3 regions of the Rhizobium sp. WYCCWR 11128 genome follow, and region 2 is predicted to be linked to each of the others. Evidence: predicted binding sites of a transcription regulator. Region 2 holds the regulator's gene; each other region holds the start of a gene.

Region 1 (4,177 bases), on a different contig from region 2:
TCGGATCAATGGCTGCGTTCGCTCAGGCCTTCGGGGCCGGAGCGATAGTGGGTCAGGGTTCTGTCGGCATGTTTCAGGCGCCAGGAGAGCGCCTTCTGCGCATAGTCCCGCACGAGCGCGGCATAGGCCGGATCGTCGGCGAGATTGGTGAATTCGTTCGGATCGTGCTGCAGATCGAAGAACAGCGGCGGCAGCGCTGCGAAATGAACGTATTTGTATCGCTCGTCCTGGATGACGCAGAGGCTGCAATCATTCATGCCGAGGCCGAGGAAACTCTGCGGCTCGGAATAATAGACGTCGCGGAAGTCGTATTCGTAGTGCAATTCGGTACGCCAATCCTGCGGCCGGCCCTCGCTCAGGAAGGGCAGCAGCGACAGGCCGTCACAGGCGTGCGGGATCTTTCCGCCGAGCCAGTCGAGAATGGTCGGCATGACGTCGATGCTCTCGGTGAAGCCGCTTTCGATCGCACCGGCGCGTGCATTTTCGCCGGCGTCCTTGATGACGAGCGGAATGCGGAAGCTCGGATCGTTGTAGCCGATCTTGCCGAGCAGGTGATGATCGCCGAGCTGCTCGCCGTGGTCGCTGGTGAAGATGATCAGCGTATCGTCCCACTGTCCGGTCTCATCGAGATAGTTAAAGACCCGGCCAAGGCAATCGTCGACCTCAGTAATCAGGCCGCAATAGGTCGCGCGCATCTGGCGCAGTTCCGCTTCGTCGAGCGTCGCACCGGACCCTTCTGCGCCCTGGAAGAAGGAGCCGCGGCGGATGCTGTCGACATAGAATTTCATCAACGGATGTTGTGCAGCCTCGGTGTCCGGGTTGGCTGCGCGGATCGGCGCCGGCATGTCTTCCGGCCGGTACATGGCATGATAGGGAGCAGAGGCGACAAAGGGCGGATGCGGCCGGTAATAACCGAGATGCAGGAAGAAGGGCTTGCCGTCGCGGCCCTTGAGATAGGTCAGCGCCCGCTCGGTGAAGAAGGTCGAGTCCGAAAATTCCTTCGGAATGCGTGACGGACGGTCGGTGGCGCCGGCAACGGCGCCCTCGCCCTCGGGCAGCCAGATATCAGGACGATGCTCCGGCAGCTCGAAGCCGTTCTGTGCCACCCAGCCAAAATAGCCCTCCATATTGGGCTCGAAGGCGCCGACCGGATGGAAGCCGTCCATCATGTCGCCGAGCACCCTGAAGCGCGGATCGTTCGGCGAAGTGGTGCGCGGATCCGGCACCGTCGTCGTATAGCCGATCAGCGCCGGATCGTAGCCGACGCCGCGCAACGCCTTGCCGAGGTTGAGGTGGCGCTGGTCGAGCGGCACCGTGTTCTGCACGGCGCGATGGTTCATCAGGTAGAGGCCGGTGAGCAGGCTCGCACGGGCCGGGCCGCAGGGAACGCAGGTCGTCACATGGTTCCTGAAGGTCACGCCCTCGCGACAGAGCCGGTCGAGATTGGGTGTCTTCAGGAAATCGTTTTTCCCGTCGGCACGCAGAACGTGCGGAACGAAATCGGCTCGCCATTGGTCAACGACGATGAGTAGAACGTTTTTCTTTCGCATGGAGCCCCCACTTGTGCGGGGCTGTTTGAACCGCGATTATTGCAGCGCGATGACCACTTTTTCAAAGTTCCATGACATTGAACGGATCGTGGGTTTCTTCGCTTTTATTCCAGAAGCGTCATGCAATTGTAATATTCACGACACACTCATCGCGCGCGCGTGACCTGACCGCGGCACGCACTGTCCGTTTTGCCGTTCTTTGAGAACCTGAGGCGTGCTTCCCTCGGCAAGATCATGGACGCGAGAGACGTCTCCTACGATCAGACGACGGCTGCTCTGCCGGATCGGTGCTCGACTGAGTCTATACCAAGTGATCCGTCGACGCGTCGAAGAGATGGATCTGGGTCGGATCGATCGAAAGTCCGATCATGTCTCCTGCCTTGACCCTGTCGCGCCGCGTCTCGACGATCGTCAGTTCCGGCTGGGTCTCCGCGACGATGAAGGTCGAGGAACCGGTCGATTCGACGAAGGCGATCGGCACATCGAAACTGCCATGCCCGGGCTCGACGACGCCGATATGTTCGGGCCGGATGCCGGCGATGAGCTTACGCCCGGGTTCGATGGCGCGTGATATCGCAAGCGTCTGTTTCACCGCGCCGAAATCCAGGATCAGGCTCTTTCCGTCTTCCGCGGCGATCGCGGGGATGAAATTCATGGCCGGCGAACCGATGAAGCCGGCAACGAACCGGTTCGCCGGCCGGTCGTAGAGGTCCAGCGGCGCGCCCTGCTGTTCGATGACGCCGTCGCGCATCACCACCACATGGTCGGCCATCGTCATTGCTTCGACCTGGTCGTGCGTGACGTAGACGAAGGTGGCGTGCAGTCGGTCGTGCAGCGACCGGATTTCCTTGCGCATGTGGACGCGCAGCGCAGCATCGAGATTGGACAGCGGCTCGTCGAACAGGAAGGCCTTGGGGTGGCGGATGATGGCGCGGCTCATGGCGACGCGCTGGCGCTGACCGCCGGAAAGCTCGCGCGGATAGCGCTTCAGGAGATGGGAAAGACCTGTCGTCGCCGCCACGTCCTCGGCGGCCTTCTTGGCCTCCGCCTTGGCGATGCCGCGGATGCGAAGGCTGTAAGTCAGGTTTTCCTCGACCGTCATGTGCGGATAAAGGGCATAGGACTGGAACACCATGGCGACATCGCGCTTGCGCGGCGGCACGCCGTTCATCAGCTCGCCGGCAATCCTGAGATCGCCCGACGAAATGCTTTCGAGGCCGGCAAGCGAGCGCAGCAGCGTGGACTTGCCGCAGCCCGACGGGCCGACGAGCGCGACGAAAGTGCCCTTGGCGATCGAAAGGTCGATATTCTTCAGGGCGTGGAAGGCGCCGTAATATTTGTTGACGCCTCTGAGCTCGATCTGTGTGGTCATTTGAGGGCTCCAGAGGTGAGGCCGGATACGATGCGGCGCTGCAAGAGAACGAAGATGGCAAGGATCGGCGTCACATACATCGTGGCGTAGGCCATGATGTTGTTCCACTCGTTGGTGTTCGGCCCCATGAAGGAATTGAGGCCGACGCTTGCCGGCTGAAGGTCAACCGCCTGGATCATCGACTTCGAATAGACGAATTCGCCGAAGGCCTGCATGAAGATCAGGATGGCGCTGACCAGGATGCCGTTGCGGGCGAGCGGCAGCACGATGTTGAAGAAGGCGCCGACGCGCGAATTGCCATCTACCAGGGCCGCCTCCTCCAGTTCCTGGGGAACGCTCATGAAGGTGGCGCGCACCAGAATGACGAAGAAGGGCATGCTCTTTGCCGCGACCGCGATGATGACGGCAAGGCGTGGATAATTCAGCATGCCAATCTGCGAAAAGCCGACGAAGATCGGCGTGATCATCAGCGAGGCCGGCAGGACCTGCAGCATGAGGATGAGAAAGAGACCGATATCCACCCAGACATTGCGGTATCTGGCGAGCACATAGGCGCAGCCGACGCCAAGCAGGGTGATGAGCGCCATGGAGCCGAGAGCGATGACCAGCGAGTTCCAGAGATAGCGGCCCATGTCGCGGCTTTCCCAGACATAGGCATAGGTGCCCCATTGCGGTGCAGTCGGCCAGAAGCTCGGCGGCGTCGCGAACATCTCCGAGCCGCTTTTCAGCGCGGTGATGTACATCCAGTAGAGCGGGAACAGATAGATCGCCGCCATGACGACCGATATGGCGAGCATCAGGCGGTCGCGGTTCGTCGTAATCATCCGCGCACCTCGTGGCGTGTGGACCGGACATAGACGACGGACGCGAACATGACGAAGACGATCATGATGACGGAGATCGTTGCGCCCTTGGCGAAGTCGTATTGGCGGAAGGAGAGATCCCAGGCCCAGTATTGCGTGACGTTCGATGAATTGTTCGGCCCGCCCGACGTGATCGCGGCGAAAAGATCGAATTGCTGCAAGGTGAAGATCAGGCCAAGTGCGATGATGGCGCCGATGGTCGAGCGCATCATCGGCAGCGTGATCGTCCAGAAGCGCTGCCAGACATTGGCGCCGTCGAGTTCGGCGGCCTCGTAGAGATCGGCGGGAATGCCGGCAAGGCCGACGGAGAGCAGGATCATGTTGAAGGAGGTGCCGAGCCAGACATTGGCGATGATGACGGCATAGAGCGAATAATGCGGGTCCGAGCGCCA
Region 2 (4,177 bases):
CGGAGTTACACATCATGAACATGTTGACGGAAGCTGCAGTTGAAAAGGCGCTGGATCACAAGATGAGCAACGTCCCGTATAAGATGATCGGAAAGGATGTCTCGGTTTACTACGGCGAGAAGCGCGCGCTTTTCGATGTGAACCTGAACGTCCGCGAAAACACCGTAACCGCCCTGATCGGCCCGTCCGGCTGCGGCAAGTCGACCTTCCTGCGGTGCCTCAACCGCATGAACGACACGATCGACGGCTGCCGCGTCACCGGCAAGATCACCCTCGACACCGACGATGTCTATGATCCCGATATCGACGTCGTCGAACTTCGCGCCCGCGTCGGCATGGTCTTCCAGAAGCCGAACCCGTTCCCGAAGACGATCTACGAAAACGTCTCCTACGGCCCGCGCATCCATGGCCTTGCCAAGTCGAAGGCCGACCTCGACCAGATCGTCGAGACCAGCCTGCAGCGCGCCGGTCTCTGGAACGAGGTCAAGGACCGCGTGCATGAATCTGGCACCGGCCTGTCCGGCGGCCAGCAGCAGCGCCTTTGCATTGCGCGTGCCGTCGCCGTCAGCCCGGAAGTCATCTTGATGGACGAGCCCTGCTCGGCGCTCGACCCGATCGCCACCGCCAAGGTCGAGGAGCTGATCCACGAGCTGCGCGAGAACTATACGATCGTCATCGTCACCCACTCCATGCAGCAGGCCGCGCGTGTCTCGCAGCGCACCGCCATGTTCCACCTCGGCAACCTCGTCGAGGAGAACGACACCGACAAGATGTTCACCAATCCCGACGATCCGCGCACCCAGGACTACATCATGGGTCGCTTCGGTTGATTTTGGCGACACCAAGCCTTCCCGTTATTCGAGGATAAAGCCCCATGGCATCGACACATATTTTTTCTGCCTACGATGATGATCTGAAGTTCCTGTCCAGGCGGATTTCCGAAATGGGCGGCCTGGCCGAGCAGATGGTCGGCGAATCCGTGCGCGCCCTCGTCAACGGCGATACGGCGCTGGCGCAGAAGGTCATCTCGGACGATGTGATCCTCGATCACGCCGAACGCGAAATCGGCGACAAGGCGATCGTCACGATCGCCCGCCGTCAGCCGATGGCCTCGGACCTGCGTGAAATCATGGGTTCGATCCGCATCGCCGCCGATCTCGAACGCGTCGGCGACCTCGGCAAGAACACCGCCAAGCGCGTCATCGCCGTCCAAAGCACCGGCGTTCCCCGCAAGCTTGCCCGCGGCCTCGAGCATCTGTCCGAGCTGGCGCTCGTCCAGCTCAAGGAAGTGCTCGATGTCTACACCAATCGTTCAGCCGACAAGGCGAATGCGATCCGTGAACGCGACAACGAGATCGACGCGATGTACACCTCGCTGTTCCGCGAACTCCTGACCTACATGATGGAAGATCCGCGCAACATCACCAGCTGCACGCATCTTCTCTTCTGCGCCAAGAACATCGAGCGCATCGGCGACCATGCCACCAACATCGCCGAGACGATCTTTTACATGGCGACAGGCGCGCAGCCGGAAGGTGATCGTCCGAAGGATGACAGCGCCAACACCGTCGGCGCGGTCACCGAATAACCGCCCGCACAGTCAATTGCGTGCGCGCCCGTCCGGGCGCGCAAAGAGGTCGCAGCCAATTTTTGAATTTGCGCAGGATGCACTGCTTAAATCACCCTGGTTTAAGGATCATGCGCGAGGAGACCGACACGCATGATCCCGAGAGTTGCAGTTGTTGAAGACGAGGAAGCCCTCAGCGTGCTTCTTCGCTACAATCTCGAAGCGGAAGGCTTCGAGGTCGATACCATCCTTCGTGGCGATGAAGCCGAAATGCGGCTCCAGGAGCGCACGCCCGATCTTCTCATCCTCGATTGGATGCTGCCCGGCGTTTCCGGCATCGAGCTCTGCCGGCGCCTGCGCATGCGGCCGGAAACCGAGCGCCTGCCGATCATCATGCTGACGGCGCGCGGCGAGGAGAGCGAGCGTGTCCGTGGATTGTCGACGGGCGCCGACGATTATGTCGTCAAGCCCTTCTCGACCCCCGAGCTCGTTGCCCGCGTCAAGGCGATGCTGCGCCGCGCCCGCCCCGAGGTGCTGTCGACGGTGCTGAAATGCGGTGACATCGAGCTCGACCGCGAGACCCATCGCGTCCATCGCAAGACCCGCGAAGTCCGCCTCGGCCCCACCGAATTCCGCCTGCTGGAATTCCTGATGTCGTCGCCGGGCCGGGTCTTCTCCCGCTCGCAGCTGTTGGATGGCGTCTGGGGCCACGATATCTATGTCGACGAGCGCACCGTCGACGTCCATGTCGGCCGCCTGCGCAAGGCGCTGAATTTCTCCAACATGCAGGACGTCATCCGCACCGTCCGCGGCGCCGGTTATTCGATGGAAGCCTGAGGGCTTCCATCTGAGCCTGCTGACAAAGCCCTGGCAAAACCCGCGACGTCATCCTCGGCCTTGTGCCGAGGATCTGCGCTCGCTAAATTAAGTATTTGAAAATAAAGGTTTTACCCTCAAGTCATTGGGGTGATCAGATGCTCGGCACAAGGCCGAGCATGACGGAGGGAAGCCTGAGCTTCCATCCGCGCATAAAAAAACGGGCCAATCGGCCCGTTTTCTGCATTCTAACGATGGTTGCCCGCGCTCAACTGGCCCGCGCTGCTGCCCTGCGGCGTTCGTTCACCGGCTGGTAGGCAAGCTTCTGGTGATAGCCGCAATAGGGCGAATTGTCGGGGGACTCGCAGCCGCAGAAATGGAAGTCGTCCTTCAGCGGATCGCCGACCGGCCATTTGCAGGTGCGCTCGGTTAGTTCCGTCAGGCCGAGGCGGCGCGAAATCGGCACCACCACATTGCCTCGCGGCACGTATTCCATTTCCTCGATCGTTTCGATCTCGATCTCTTCCTTCAGCATCGTCGCGCCCTGCTGGCGGGTGACGGTGCGGGTCGTGATCCGGGAGGCGAAGTTCGGCGCGCGCGGCGCCGATGTATTGCGCTTCGGCGTTCGCGCCGCGGTATTGGTGCCGCCGGCCTTGGCACGGCCGGGAAGGCACAGCCGGTGCACTTTGCCGATGACCGCGTTTCGGCTGACCCCGCCAAGCTGCGCAGCGATCTGGCTGGCGCTCAGTCCTTCGGCCCAAAGTTTCTTGAGTTTCTCGACCCGCTCGTCTGTCCAGTTCATGCCCTGTCTCCACCTTTTGCGTTGGTGATGGCAGAATCCCTCACCGTTGTCCCGGGAGCTCCGAAACAAGAAACGCTTGATCAATTTTGGTGACTAGTTCCGCCGCATGCAGTCTAGTAATTGATCTTTAACCTAGTGTGAGCCTGACTCCGTGACAAGAGTCGCATGAATCCGGATGAATCGAATTCGTAGTTTTCCCCAACTTGCTGCCCCTGCGTGTCATTTCTGCAATAATGCCTGTTGAAGACTGAAAATGCCGCTGTACACCTGTGCTGCATACGCTAAGGGCGCCGTTTTGTTGACATTGCAGCGCGAAAAGGAAATAGTGCCACTCGCCGCCGCAAGGCGGCATTTTTGATTTTTCGGGCCTGGTTTCCTTAGCCGGAGTCATTGCCCGGCAACTTTGATGGAGATCGCGCCATGGCTGAAGCCGCGCCGCTTTATGACACCTATTCTCGTGCCCCGCTGCGGTTCGAGCGAGGCGAGGGCGTATGGCTGATCACCGAAACTGGCGAGCGATATCTCGATTTCGGCGCCGGCGTTGCCGTCACCTCCGTCGGCCACAGCAATCCGCATGTGGTCGGCGCGCTAAAGGAGCAGGCCGACAAGGTCTGGCACCTGTCGAACATCTATGAGATCCCCGGCCAGGAGCGCCTGGCAAAACGGCTGACGGACGCCACCTTCGCCGATAAGGTGTTCTTCACCAATTCGGGCGCCGAGGCGCTCGAATGCGCGATCAAGACGGCGCGCCGCTATCAGTTTTCCAAGGGCCATCCCGAGCGCTTCCATATCATCACCTTCGAAGGCGCCTTCCACGGACGGACGCTGGCGACGATCGCTGCCGGCGGCCAGGAAAAATATCTCGAAGGTTTCGGCCCCAAGGCGCCGGGTTTCGATCAGGTGGCTTTCGGCGATATCGAAGCGGTCCGCGCCGCGATCACCGAGGCGACGGCCGCCATCCTCATCGAGCCGGTGCAGGGCGAGGGCGGCGT
Region 3 (4,177 bases), on a different contig from region 2:
GGCAGCGAGGCGATCTGGCCCTATTTCTACGCCGGCACCATGGGCTGGGTGCAGCGCGATTCCATCGATCGCTTGCGTCATGCCAAGCGCTACTCCGGCTTCTTCTCCTCGATCTGCACCAACCCCGCCTGGACCGGCTTCACCATGGCGACCGGCACGCTGCGCGGTCCCGATCCGCGCGAGATGGGCCGCACCGATTGCGTCGTCATCTGGGGCACCAACGCGGTGTCGACCCAGGTCAATGTGATGACCCACGCCATCAGGTCGCGCAAGGAGCGCGGCGCGAAGATCGTCGTCATAGATATTTACGACAATCCGACGATGAAGCAGGCCGACATGGCGCTGATCGTCAGGCCGGGTACCGACGCCGCACTCGCTTGCGCCGTCATGCACATCGCCTTCCGCGACGGTTACGCCGACCGCGCGTACATGGCGAGATACGCCGATGATCCCGAGGGTCTCGAAGCGCATCTGAAAACGAAGACGCCGCAATGGGCCGCTGCCATCACCGGCCTTTCGGTCGAGGAGATCGAAGCCTTCGCCAGCCTCGTCGGCACGTCGAAGAAGACCTTCTTCCGCCTGGGTTACGGCTTCACCCGCCAGCGCAACGGCGCGGTCGCCATGCATGCGGCCGCCTCGATCGCCACCGTTCTCGGCTCCTGGCAATATGAGGGCGGCGGCGCCTTCCATTCGAACAGCGATATCTTCCGCATGAACGGCGCGGAACTGACCGGCCGGTCGATGAAGGATGCCGATATCCGCATGCTTGACCAGTCGCAGATCGGCCGCGTGCTGACCGGCGATGCCGTGGCGCTGCGCCACCGCGGTCCGGTGACGGCTATGCTGATCCAGAACACCAATCCCGCAAACATCGCCCCCGAGCAGCGCCTCGTCAGACGCGGCTTTGCCCGCAACGACCTCTTCGTCGCCGTGCATGAGCAGTTCATGACCGAAACGGCCGAGATCGCCGATATCGTCATCCCGGCAACGATGTTCGTCGAACATGACGACATCTACCGCGCCGGCGGCCAGAACCATATCCTGCTGGGGCCGAAGCTGGTCGAACCGCCGCCGACCGTGCGCACCAATCTCTTCGTCATCGAGGAACTTGCCAAACGCCTCGGCGTCGCCGATCGCCCCGGCTTCGGCTTCACCGCCCGAGAGATGGTCGACCGCATCCTCGAATCGAGCGGCCTGCCGGGCTACGACCATTTCCTCGAACATAAATGGTTCGATCGCCAGCCTGCTTTCGAGGAAGCGCATTACCTAAACGGCTTTGCCCATCCGGATGGCAAGTTCCATTTCCGCCCGGACTGGATCAATCAGCCGGCGCCGAATAAGCCGCCAGCGGCGATCGGCGCGCTTGGGCCGCACGCCGCGCTTCCGGCCTTCCCCGATCAGGTCGATGTCATCGAAGTCGCCGATTCCGAGCATCCCTTCCGGCTCGCCACGTCGCCGGCGCGCAACTTCCTGAATTCGAGCTTTTCCGAGACCAAGACCTCCCGCCAGAAGGAAGGCCGCCCCGAGGTGATGATCAATCCGGCCGACGCCGAAGCCAACGGAATCGTCCATGGCGATCTTGTCCGAATCGGCAACAGCCGCGGCGATCTGCGCATCCACGCCCGTATCACTACCGAAGTGAAGTCAGGCGTGCTGATTGCCGAGGGCCTCTGGCCGAACAAGGCGCATGTTGACGGCGAGGGCATCAACGTCTTGACCGGCGCCGACCCTGTCGCGCCTTATGGCGGGGCGGCCGTCCATGACAACAAGGTCTGGCTTCGCAGGGACGCAGCATGATGCAGCCGAAATCACGCGTGAAGATCGTCAGCGAAGAAACACTGTCGAATGGGTGGACGCGGCTGAGCAGCTACCTCCTCGACTATATCGACCGCAAGGGCGCAACCCAACGGTTGAAGCGGGAGGTCTACCACCGCACGCCGGCCGCCTGCATCCTGCTTTATGATCCCAAGCGCGACCTCGTCGTTCTCGTCCGCCAATTCCGCCTCGCCGTTCATCTCAACGGCGATGCCGCCTGGATAATCGAGGTGCCGGCCGGCCTTCTCGACGATGACCATCCCGAAGCGGCGATCCGTCGCGAGGCGATGGAGGAGACCGGCTATCGCCTGCGCGATGCGCGCTTCCTGTTCAGATCCTATACATCGCCGGGTGCCGTCACCGAGGTCGTGCATTTCTTCGCAGCCCTCGTCGACATCGCCGACCGCGTGGCCGAAGGCGGTGGCCTGGACGAGGAACACGAGGATATCGAAGTCCTTGAGATCCCGCTCGACGAGGCGGCAGCGATGATCGAAACCGGCGAGATCTTCGACGTCAAAACGATCGTGCTCCTGCAATGGGCCATGTTGAATAGGGCAAGGCTGACGGCCTGAATCTGCGGGGCGACCGCATCGGATCATTTCCAAAGCGCAAGTTTCCGCTTTAAGGTGATACGGCGCAAAATTTCATACGACTGTCACGAAGCGGTTCTATCCGCTGCGGTCTGTCAATCATCGAATGCGGTCAGGAGAAAGCCCATGTGGCTCAGCAATTTCACCCTCGTTCTCCCAAACGAGGTGGTGAGTGAAGGTTCCGTGCGTGTTGAGGGTGGCGCCATCGCCGAGATCAGGCCGGAGCCGGTCGCCGGCGCTGCCATCGATGGCGGCGGGCGGCTGCTGATGCCGGGATTCGTCGATCTCCACGGCGACATGATCGAGCGCGAGATCGCCCCACGGCCGAACGCGACGATGCCGATCGATTTCGGTATCCACGAACTCGACAAGAAGCTTGCCGCCGCCGGTGTCACCACGGCGTTTGCCGCCGTCTCCTTTGCGACCGAAAGCGTCTACGGCCACGTCCGTTCGCTGGAGACGACATCAGCGGTGATCGAGGGCATCAATCGCCTGCGCGACGATCTGCTGATCGACCACCGCGTCCACGCCCGCTACGAAATCACCAATGTTGGTGCAGCTCCTGCGCTCGAGCGCCTGCTGAATGCCGATCAGATCGACATGGTCTCGCTCACCGACCACACGCCGGGCCAGGGACAGTACAACAACCTGCAGAGCTACATCCTCAGCATTTCCGAGCGCCGCGCCATCTCCGAGGAAATGGCGGCGGAGATCGTTGCCAAGCGCATCGCCATGCGCAGCAATCCAGACATCGAGGCCAAGCTGAAGGAGATTGTCGCGCTGTCGCTGAAGCACAAGCTGTCGCTTGCCTCGCATGACGATGACAGCGCCGAAAAAGTCGCCGAGATGCACGATCTCGGCGTCACCATCAGCGAGTTTCCGGTCACTGCACCTGCGGCGGAGGAGGCGCGCCGTCGCGGCCTCTGGACGTTGATGGGCGCGCCGAACGCGCTGCGCGGCCAGTCGATGTCGGGCAATCTCAGCGCGCTCGATGCTGCAAGGGCCGGATTGCTGAGCATCATCGCCGCCGATTATCATCCGGCTGCCTTCGTGCCCGGCATCTTCAAGCTTGCCGACATGGTGGAAGGCGGCCTGCCGGCAGGCGTCGCCATGGCGACCGGCAATGCGGCCCGTTCCGCCGGTCTGTCGGATCGTGGCGAGATCGCCATCGGCCAACGCGCCGATCTGGTCGTGGTCGAGCCGGGTGATATCAATCGCATCCGCGCCACCTTCCGCGCCGGCCGCTTCGTCTACAGCGACGGCACGCTGCATCCGTTGCGGGCGCTGGCGGCTTAAGCGCGGTCGCCGATCAGCGAAATAAGCTGGGTCTTGGGTGCGGCGGTCGAAGCCTCCGCGCCGACGGCCTTGCCGCCTTCCATCGTCACACGGCCTTCGGCAAAGAGCCGCAGCGCTTGTGGATAGATCTGGTGTTCGATGGTGAGCACACGCGCGGCAAGGCTTTCGGCCGTGTCGCCGGAAAGAACCGGCACGGCCGCCTGGCCGATCACCGGCCCCTCATCCATGCCTTCGGTGACGAAATGCACCGTGCAGCCGGCGATCCGCATGCCGGCGTCGATGGCCCGCTGATGCGTATGCAGGCCGGGAAACAGCGGCAGCAGGGAAGGGTGGATGTTGAGCATCCGGCCTTCGTAACGCTGGATGAATGTCGCCGTCAGCAGCCGCATGTAGCCTGCCAGGCAAAGAATATCGGGTTTAAGCTCGTCGAGCGCCGAAAAGATCGCCGCCTCATGCGCATCCTTGCTGGCGTAGTC

The links. Region 2 encodes PhoB, which activates phosphate uptake and scavenging genes when phosphate is short. Its sites were predicted from a motif close to TGTCATNNANCTGTCAT; they were not measured.
Region 1: the regulator PhoB is predicted to act here: its motif matches at 1,667-1,683, upstream of pehA (phosphoric/sulfuric ester hydrolase PehA).
Region 3: the regulator PhoB is predicted to act here: its motif matches at 2,458-2,474, upstream of HX898_RS27750 (alpha-D-ribose 1-methylphosphonate 5-triphosphate diphosphatase).

What each region holds. Positions count from the first base shown of each region.
Region 1 covers NZ_JACCEZ010000011.1:95,352-99,528, reverse strand. Annotated here, with positions in the region: gene pehA (phosphoric/sulfuric ester hydrolase PehA) at 6-1,550, opposite strand; gene HX898_RS26905 (ABC transporter ATP-binding protein) at 1,852-2,922, opposite strand; gene HX898_RS26900 (carbohydrate ABC transporter permease) at 2,919-3,746, opposite strand; gene HX898_RS26895 (sugar ABC transporter permease) at 3,743-4,177, opposite strand, start outside.
Region 2 covers NZ_JACCEZ010000002.1:536,010-540,186, forward strand. Annotated here, with positions in the region: gene pstB (phosphate ABC transporter ATP-binding protein PstB) at 15-830, shown strand; gene phoU (phosphate signaling complex protein PhoU) at 875-1,588, shown strand; gene phoB (phosphate regulon transcriptional regulator PhoB) at 1,721-2,404, shown strand; gene HX898_RS10310 (GcrA family cell cycle regulator) at 2,652-3,185, opposite strand; gene HX898_RS10315 (aspartate aminotransferase family protein) at 3,606-4,177, shown strand, end outside.
Region 3 covers NZ_JACCEZ010000012.1:62,859-67,035, reverse strand. Annotated here, with positions in the region: gene HX898_RS27760 (molybdopterin oxidoreductase family protein) at 1-1,797, shown strand, start outside; gene HX898_RS27755 (NUDIX domain-containing protein) at 1,794-2,387, shown strand; gene HX898_RS27750 (alpha-D-ribose 1-methylphosphonate 5-triphosphate diphosphatase) at 2,532-3,701, shown strand; gene purN (phosphoribosylglycinamide formyltransferase) at 3,698-4,177, opposite strand, start outside.